Regions from separate parts of the Mycobacterium mantenii genome, predicted to be linked through region 2. Evidence: predicted binding sites of a transcription regulator. Region 2 holds the regulator's gene; the other holds the start of a gene.
The links. The regulator HspR, encoded in region 2, represses chaperone genes until heat shock. The targets are predictions, from matches to a motif close to ANNTGAGTNNNNNNNACTCANNT.

Region 1 (4,418 bases), 2.5 Mb from region 2:
TTTGAGGGCCACTCCGGACTGATCACCCTCAACCACGACAACCCCGAAGTGGCCGACTACACCGTCGACGTCATGACGCACTGGCTGGGCCGCGGCGCCGACGGCTGGCGCCTCGATGCGGCGTACGCCGTGCCGCAACACTTCTGGGCGTCGACCCTGCCGAGGGTCCGCGAGCGCCACCCGGACGCCTGGTTCGTCGGCGAACTCATCCACGGCGATTACGCCGCGGTCGTGCGGGCCGCGACCTTCGACTCGGCCACGCAATACGAGCTGTGGAAGGCGATCTGGAGCAGCATCAACGACCGCAACTTCTTCGAACTCGATTGGGCGCTGCAGCGCCACAACGAGTTTCTGGCCGAATTCGCGCCGCTGACGTTCATCGGCAACCACGACGTCACCCGCATCGCCAGCCGGCTGGAAAACCCCGAACACGTGGCCCACGCGCTGGTGCTGTTGCTCACCGCCGGCGGGGTGCCCAGCGTGTACGCCGGCGACGAGCTGGGGTTCCGGGGCGTCAAGGAAGAGAGGTACGGCGGCGATGACGCGGTGCGTCCCGAATTCAGCTCTCCCCCATTGCAATTGGACGATGACGGCGTCGAGATCTGGCGGTTGCACCAGTATCTGATCGGGCTGCGTCGCCGCTACCCCTGGCTGCACGCGGCGTCCGTCACCGCACGGCTGCTGGAGAACCGGCACTACGTCTATGAGACGCGCAACGGTGACGACGCCCTGCTGGTGGTGCTCAATATCGACGACCAGCCGCTGCGTGTGTCGCTGCCGGAGCTGGGCACGTCCCGCGCAGAGGTTGTCGGCGGATCGGCGGCCCCGCCGCAGGAGGTGGTGGACGCGTTAGTCGTGGAACCGCACGGCTGGCGGATTTTAAGCCCGGCCTAGGCGTTCCAGAGTCAGCGAGTCTTGGCGGCCGTCGTAGTACTTGTCGAGTACCGCGACGAAGTCCTCGTTGTCGTCGGTGGCGCGGGCGAACAGCGTCATCGACGAGCGCAGCTTGAGGTCGTCCGGGGAGCCGAAAATCTGCCCGACCGATCGCCCCTGCACCGCGCTGACCAGCCGGGCGCACTCGCGCAAGCGCGGCCCGAGCAGCTCATGCCGCAGGTATGCGCGGGCCTCGTCGAGCGACGAGATGCCGTAGTGCAGCGCGGTCGGGCTGCCGCCCAGGCCGCGCAGCTGCGGGAAGACAAACCACATCCAGTGACTGCGTTTTCGTCCCGAGCGCAGCTCGTCGACCACGTCGCCGTACACCGGTGCCTGCGCGTCGACGAACCGCTCGAGGTCGAAGGGGTCGCTCGCCGGTGCCATGTGACTACGGTTGCACACATGGCGGTCCAACGACGAGTGCCCAAGGTGCGCGATCTCGCGCCGCTGATTCAGTTCAAGCGACCGCGGTTGGACGCGACCAGGCGCCGGCTCGAGTCCGCCTACACGATCCAGGATCTGCGAAAAATCGCCAAGCGCCGCACCCCGAGGGCGGCGTTCGATTACACCGACGGCGCCGCCGAGGACGAGCTTTCCCTCGAGCGCGCTCGACAAGCCTTCCGCGACATCGAGTTTCACCCGACGATCCTGCGCGACGTGAGCAACGTCAACGCCGGCTGGAACGTGCTGGGCCAGCCGGTCGTGCTGCCGTTCGGAATCGCGCCCACCGGATTCACCCGCTTGATGCACACCGAGGGCGAGATCGCCGGCGCGCAGGCGGCGGCCCGGGCAGGGATCCCCTTTTCACTGTCCACACTGGGCACCTGTGCGATCGAGGATCTGGTGACCGCCGTTCCCCAGGGCCGAAAGTGGTTCCAGCTCTACATGTGGCGCGATCGCGAGCGCTCGATGGCGCTGGTGCGGCGCGCCGCCGATGCGGGTTTCGACACGCTGCTGGCCACCGTCGACGTTCCCGTCTCCGGTGCCCGGCTGCGGGATAACCGCAACGGCATGACGATCCCGCCGACGCTGACGCTGCGCACCGTGCTGGACGCCGTGCCGCACCCGAAGTGGTGGTTCGACCTGCTGACCACCGAGCCGCTGGCGTTCGCCTCGCTGGATCGCTGGCCGGGCACCGTCGCCGAGTATTTGAGCACGATGTTCGATCCCAGCCTCACCTTCGACGACCTGGAGTGGATCAAGGAGCAATGGCCCGGAAAGCTTGTCGTGAAAGGGATTCAGACGCTCGAGGACGCGCGTTCCGTCGTCGACCGCGGCGTCGACGGCATCGTGCTGTCCAATCACGGCGGGCGTCAGCTGGACCGGGCCCCGGTGCCGTTTCACCTGCTGCCGACGGTCGCGCGTGAGCTTGGGAAAGACACCGAGATCTTGGTGGACACGGGCATCATGTCGGGCGCCGACATCGTCGCCGCGATCGCGCTGGGGGCCCGCTGCACGCTGGTCGGGCGGGCCTACCTGTACGGGCTGATGGCCGGCGGCGAGGCGGGGGTGTGCCGCTCGATCGACATCCTCCGGGACGGGATTCTGCGGACCATGGCGCTACTCGGCGTCACCTGCCTGGAAGAGCTGTCGCCCCGGCACGTGACGCAACTCAAGCGGCTGGGGCCCGTTCAGCCTCCGGCGTGACGCCGGCGTCACACTCGCCGTCCAGTGTGACGATGGCGTCACGCTCGCGGCGAACACAGGCGCGAAGGGAACAAACCGGCGCCCGGCTGGGTTAAGCGCATCAGACTCAAGTTTTGGAGGATTTGATGGCTGAAGCCAAGTCGGTGCCGGTGCTGTTTGTCACTGACACCATCGTGTTGCCCGGAATGGTGGTGCCGATCGCGCTGGACGACGCCGCCCGCGCGGCGATCGACGCCGCTCAGGCGAGCGAATCCGGGCAGCTGCTGATCGCCCCCCGGCTCGAGGACCGGTATCCCTCCCACGGCGTGATCGCAAAAATCCTGCAGGTCGGACGCATTGCCGGCGGCGGGACGGCCGCGGTGGTGCGCGGTGAGCGCAGGGCGCAGATCGGGGCGGGAGCGTCCGGGCCGGGTGCTGCGCTGTGGGTCGAGGTGACCGAGGTCCCCGAGGCCGAGACGACCGACGAAATCAAGGCGCTCGCGGTGGAGTACAAAAAGCTCCTGCTGGCCATGCTGCAACGGCGAGAAGCCTGGGAGATCATCGACTACGTCAACAGGCTGACCGATCCGTCGGCCCTGGCGGACACCTCGGGCTACGCGTCCTATGTGACCAACGCGCAGAAGCGGCAACTGCTGGAGACCGTCGACGTCGCCGAACGGCTGCGCGTGCTGATCGATTGGACCAGCGAGCACCTCGCCGAGGTCGAGGTGAGCGACAAGATCGCCGAAGACGTGCGCGAGGGCATGGAGAAGACGCAGAAAGAATTCCTGCTGCGCCAACAGCTCGCCGCCATCCGCAAGGAGCTGGGCGAGTTGGGACCGGATGGTCCCGAAGACACGGCCTACCGCGCCCGCGTCGAGGCGGCCGAGCTGCCCGAAAAAGTGCGCGAGGCCGCGCTGCGCGAGGTCGGCAAGCTGGAACGCTCCAGCGACCAGAGCCCGGAAAGCGGCTGGATCCGAACCTGGCTGGACACCGTGCTCGACCTGCCCTGGAACGTCAAGAGCGAGGACTCGACGGACCTGAAGGCCGCGCGGGAAATCCTGGACGCCGACCACCACGGGCTGGACGACGTCAAGGACCGCATTGTCGAATACCTGGCCGTGCGGGCGCGTCGTGCCCAGCGTGGGCTGCAGGTGGTCGGCGGCCGCGGCTCCGGCGCGGTGATGGTGCTGGCCGGTCCCCCCGGCGTCGGCAAGACGTCGCTGGGCGAGAGCGTGGCCAGGGCGTTGGGCCGCAAGTTCGTCCGCGTCGCCCTGGGCGGCGTGCGCGACGAGGCCGAGATTCGTGGGCATCGGCGCACCTACGTGGGCGCGTTGCCGGGCCGGATCGTGCGCGCGATCGGCGAGGCGGGGTCGATGAATCCCGTCGTGCTACTGGACGAAATCGACAAGGTCGGTTCCGACTATCGCGGCGACCCGAGCGCGGCGCTGCTCGAGGTGCTCGACCCCGCACAGAACCACACGTTCCGCGACCACTACCTGGACCTGGACCTGGACCTGTCCGACGTGGTGTTCCTGGCCACCGCCAACGTCATCGAGAACATCCCGTCGGCCCTGCTGGACCGGATGGAGTTGGTGCAGATCGACGGCTACGCCGAGGACGACAAGGTCGCCATCGCCCGGGACTACCTGCTGCCCCGGCAGCGGGAGCGAGCGGCGCTGACCGAGGACGAGGTCGCGGTGACCGACGCCGCGTTGCGCAAGATCGCCGCCGACTACACCCGCGAGCCGGGTGTGCGGCAGTTCGAACGGCTGCTGGCCAAGGCGCTGCGCAAGGCGACCACCAAGCTGGCCGAGGATCCGGCGCAGCTGACCATCGACGAGCCGGATCTGGTTGAT
Region 2 (4,418 bases):
GGCAGCGGCAATCACGTCGCGGTCGACAGCACCGATGCGGTGAGCGCGTCCGGGACCGGCAACGTCGTTCTCTATCACTGGGGTTCACCCAAGATCGCGAACGCCGGGACGGCCAACATCGTCCGGCAAGGCTGATTCGCCGGCTGCCGAGCCTAGAATCGGGGCCCGTGAGCCTGGAGGACGTCGAAGCGCTGCGGGTGCTGCGCGCTGCCTTCGCACCCGACGGCTCGGGCCCGGTCGATTCCGGGGAACTCGTCCATCGCTTCTACACCCAGTGGTTCGCCCTCGACGGCTCCGTGCGCGACCTGTTCCCGCCCGAAATGAGCGCCCAGCGGATCGCTTTCGGCCACGCGTTGCACTGGGTGTACGGCGAGCTGGTCGCGCGGCGCGCCCGGGAGCCGGTGGCTTTCCTGGCCCAACTCGGCCGCGATCATCGCAAATACGGTGTGCTGCCGCACCATTACGAGACGCTGCGGAGAGCGTTGTTCACAACGCTGCGTGCCCACTTGGGTGCGGCCTGGACGGGTGCGGTCGACGAGGCGGCCCGGGAGTCGCTGAACCTGATCACCGGGGTGATGAGCGGCGCCGCGGACGCCGACGAGGGACCCGCCTGGTGGGACGGCACCGTCATCGAGCACATGCGGGTGTCCCGGGATCTGGCGGTGGTGCGGCTGCAGCTCGATCAGCCGATGGACTACCACGCCGGCCAGTACGTCAACGTCCATGTGCCCCAATGCCCGCGCCGCTGGCGGTATTTGAGTCCGGCCATCCCGGCCGACCCGGGCGGCGGGATCGAGTTTCACGTCCGGTTGGTCCCCGGCGGCTTGGTCAGCACCGCAATCGTCAACGAAACCCGCATCGGCGACCGGTGGCGGCTGTCCAGCCCGCATGGCGGCCTACGGGTCGACCGGGACGGCGGCGACGTGCTGATGGTCGTCGGCAGCACGGGTCTGGCACCGCTGCGGGCGCTGATCATGGACCTGTGCCGGTACGCGGTCAACCCGCGGATCCATCTTTTCTTCGGCGCCCGGTACCGCTGCGAACTCTACGACCTGCCGACGCTGTGGCAGATCGCCTCGCACAATCCGTGGTTGTCGGTATCGCCGGTCTCGGAATACAACGCCGACCCGTCGTGGGCCGTCGACTATCCCGACGTGACGCCACCGCGAGGCCTGCACGTGCACCAGATCGGCCGGCTGCCCGAGGTGGTGACCAAGTACGGCGGGTGGGGCGACCGGCAGATCCTGGTCTGCGGCGGGCCGGCGATGGTCGAGGCCACCAAGGCCGCCCTGATCGCCAAAGGGACTCCGCCCGAACGCATTCAGCATGACCCGCTATGGAGGTAACCATGCACGTCGTCACCCTGCGCGATCCTTCATCGCCGGTGGTCGCGCAGTTCGTCCCCGAGGCGGGGATGATCGGCACGTCGCTGCGCGACGCCGGTGTCGAGTTGCTGGGCCAGCGCCGCGGCCTGGACGCCTATATCTCGGATGGCAAGACGATGGGGATCCCGATTCTGTATCCCTGGGCAAATCGGTTGGGCGGGAACACCTATACCGCGCGGGACGTCACGGTGACCCTGACGCCGGGAGAAAACGGGGTGCGCGCCGACCCCAACGGGCTGCCCATCCACGGTGTCCTGGCCGCCTACCCGGGATGGCGGACGACAGCCGAGACCGCCCACGAGTTGACCGCTGACCTGGATTTCGGTGCGGATCCCCGATTACTGGCCAGCTTCCCGTACCCGCATCTGCTGACGCTGGCGGTGCGGCTGGCCGACCGGACGCTGACGGTGCGGACGACGGTCATCGCGACCGGTGACCGCGTGGTGCCGCTGTGCTTCGGGTTTCATCCCTACCTGCAGCTGCCCGACGTGCCGCGGTCCGAGTGGATCATCGAGACGCCGCCGTTGCGGCATCTGGGCCTCGACGGCAGCGGGCTGCCGACCGGCGACTCCGAGCCGGAGCCGGCGCGGCGAGAGGCGCTGGGCGACAAGTCTTTCGACGATGCCTACGACGAGGTGGCCGAAGGCGCGGTGTTCGCGGTGTCCGGCGGCGGACGCCGCATCGAGGTGCATTTCGAGTACGGCTATCCGGCGGCGCAGATTTTCGCGCCACCGGCCGAGGACCCCGCGAAGGCGATCGTGTGCTTTGAGCCGATGACCGCACCGACCGACGCGCTGCGCCGCGGCGGCTACCGATGCGCGCGGCCGGGCGAACCGGCGGTCACGCAGTTTTCCCTTCGGCTGGCCTAGCGTCCCCGGCGCGGCTGCCACACCACCACGGCGGTGCTCTTGGGCACCACCGCCAGATCGCGGCGCTGGCTGGCACGCGTCTGCGCCAGTTCCTCGGTCAACTCCTTGATCCGGGCCTGCAGCGCATCGACTTGGTTGGTCAGCTCGATGATGCGCTTGATGCCGGCGAGGTTGACCCCCTCGTCCTGGGAGAGCCGTTGCACCTCGCGCAGCAGGTTGACGTCGTGCTCCGAATACCGCCGTCCCCCACCGGAAGTCCGGCGCGGGCTGACCAGGCCGAGGCGGTCGTAGGTGCGCAGCGTCTGGGCGTGCATGCCGGCCAGCTCGGCGGCCACCGAGATCAGAAAGGTCCGCGCATCCTCTTTGCGATTCTTGGCCATCAGCGGTTACCCGCCCATCCGGCCCGGGGGTCGAAGCCACTGGAACGCTCGGCGGCGGCGTACGCCTCCAGCGCCTCCTGGGCGGCACCCTCCAGATTCGGTGGTACGGCGACCTTTACAGTCACCAGCAAGTCGCCATTACCGCCGCTGCGCTTGGGCACGCCCCGTCCGCGCACCCGCAGGATGCGTCCGTCGGCGGTGCCCTTGGGCACCCGAACCCCGACCTTGCCGTCCAGCGTGGGAACCGAAATGGTTGAGCCCAAAGCCAACTCGGTGAAGCTGACCGGAACGGTCACGGTGAGGTCGTCGCCGTCGCGGCCGAACACCTTGTCCGGGCGCACATGCACGGTCACGTACAAGTCACCCGACGGCGCACCGCGCAACCCGGCTTCACCCTGGCCGGGCAGCCGGATGCGCTGCCCGTCCTCCACGCCAGGCGGGATCCGCACGTTGATGGTGCGGGTGCGGGTGGTGACGCCGGTGCCCTTGCACTCGTCGCAGGGGTGCTCGATGATCGAGCCGCTGCCCCGGCAATCGGTGCAGGGTTCGGAGAAGCCGAACGCGCCCTGGTTGCGGTTGATCACCCCGGAACCGTTGCAGGTGGGACAAACTTTCGGGCTGGTGCCCGGCCGCGCGCCACTGCCGTGGCAGTTGGTGCACGGCGCCGGACTGGTCAGCCGCAACGGCATCGCCACACCCTTGGCGGCCTCGACGAAATCCAGCTGGGTTTCGGTCTCGAGGTCGTTGCCGCGGCGCGGCCGGCTGGGACGGGCACCCGAACCCCGCCCGAACAACCCGCCGAACAGGTCGCCGATGTTGGTGCCGCCGCTGCGGCCGGCGGCGTCGAACAGATCGTTGAGGTTGAATTCAGCGCCGTCACCGCCGACGTTGAAGCCCCCGAACCCGCCGGTGTCGAACCGGCGCCCGCCAAAACCACCGCCGGCGAACAGCCTTCGGGTCTCGTCGTATTCCTTGCGCTTGGCCGGATCCGACAAGACGTTGTGCGCCTCCGAGACCGCTTTGAATCGTTCGCCGGCGGCGGGGTTGTCGGGGTTGGCGTCCGGGTGCAGATCGCGCGCCAGCTTGCGGTAGGCACGTTTGATCTCTTCGGGACTGGCGTCAGAGGAGACGCCCAGCTCCTTATAGAAGTCCTTTTCGACCCATTCACGCTGGGCCATGTCGCGTCACCTCCTCACCTTTCTCTCTTCTGTTGTGCTGATTGTGTGGTCTAGTCACCGGGTGTGCCGGCGTTATCGTCCGATTCGGCCGACGCGGTTTCCCCGGCCGTCGCGGCGGACTCACCGGTAGCGACCGCCGCCTCGCCGTCGCCTTCGACCGTGTCGACGACGCCGACCAGAGCGTGGCGCAGCACCTGCTCGCCCAGCTTGTAGCCCTGCCGCATGACAGTGCCGATCACCGGACGGGAGCCATCGGAGCCGCTGCCCTCGTGCTGGACGGCTTCGTGCAGCAGCGGGTCGAAGTCCTCGCCTTCGGCGCCGAACGCCGACAGGCCCAGACCGGTCAGCGCACTCTCCAGCTTGTCGGCCACCGACCTCAGCGGTCCGGACTCCAGGTCGCCGTGCTTGCGTGCCCGGTCGAGATCGTCGAGCACAGGCAGCAATTGGTTGACGACGGCGGCCTTGGCCCGGTCCGCCGCGGCCTGCTGATCGCGCAGCGCCCGCTTGCGGTAGTTGGCGAAGTCGGCCTGGACGCGTTGCAGATCACCCAGCAATTCGGCGGCCTTGCCGGCCTCCTCGGGAGATTCGCCCGCGAAAGGCCCGGCC

Region 1: the regulator HspR is predicted to act here: its motif matches at 2,670-2,692, upstream of lon (endopeptidase La).

Annotation. Positions count from the first base shown of each region.
Region 1 is NZ_AP022590.1:1,327,923-1,332,340, reverse strand. It holds gene G6N50_RS05990 (alpha-amylase family glycosyl hydrolase) at 1-894, shown strand, start outside; gene G6N50_RS05985 (DUF1810 domain-containing protein) at 880-1,317, opposite strand; gene G6N50_RS05980 (alpha-hydroxy acid oxidase) at 1,336-2,580, shown strand; gene lon (endopeptidase La) at 2,706-4,418, shown strand, end outside.
Region 2 is NZ_AP022590.1:3,832,470-3,836,887, forward strand. It holds gene G6N50_RS17340 (DUF3060 domain-containing protein) at 1-135, shown strand, start outside; gene G6N50_RS17345 (FAD-binding oxidoreductase) at 168-1,346, shown strand; gene G6N50_RS17350 (aldose 1-epimerase) at 1,349-2,254, shown strand; gene G6N50_RS17355 (heat shock protein transcriptional repressor HspR) at 2,251-2,634, opposite strand; gene dnaJ (molecular chaperone DnaJ) at 2,634-3,812, opposite strand; gene grpE (nucleotide exchange factor GrpE) at 3,863-4,418, opposite strand, start outside.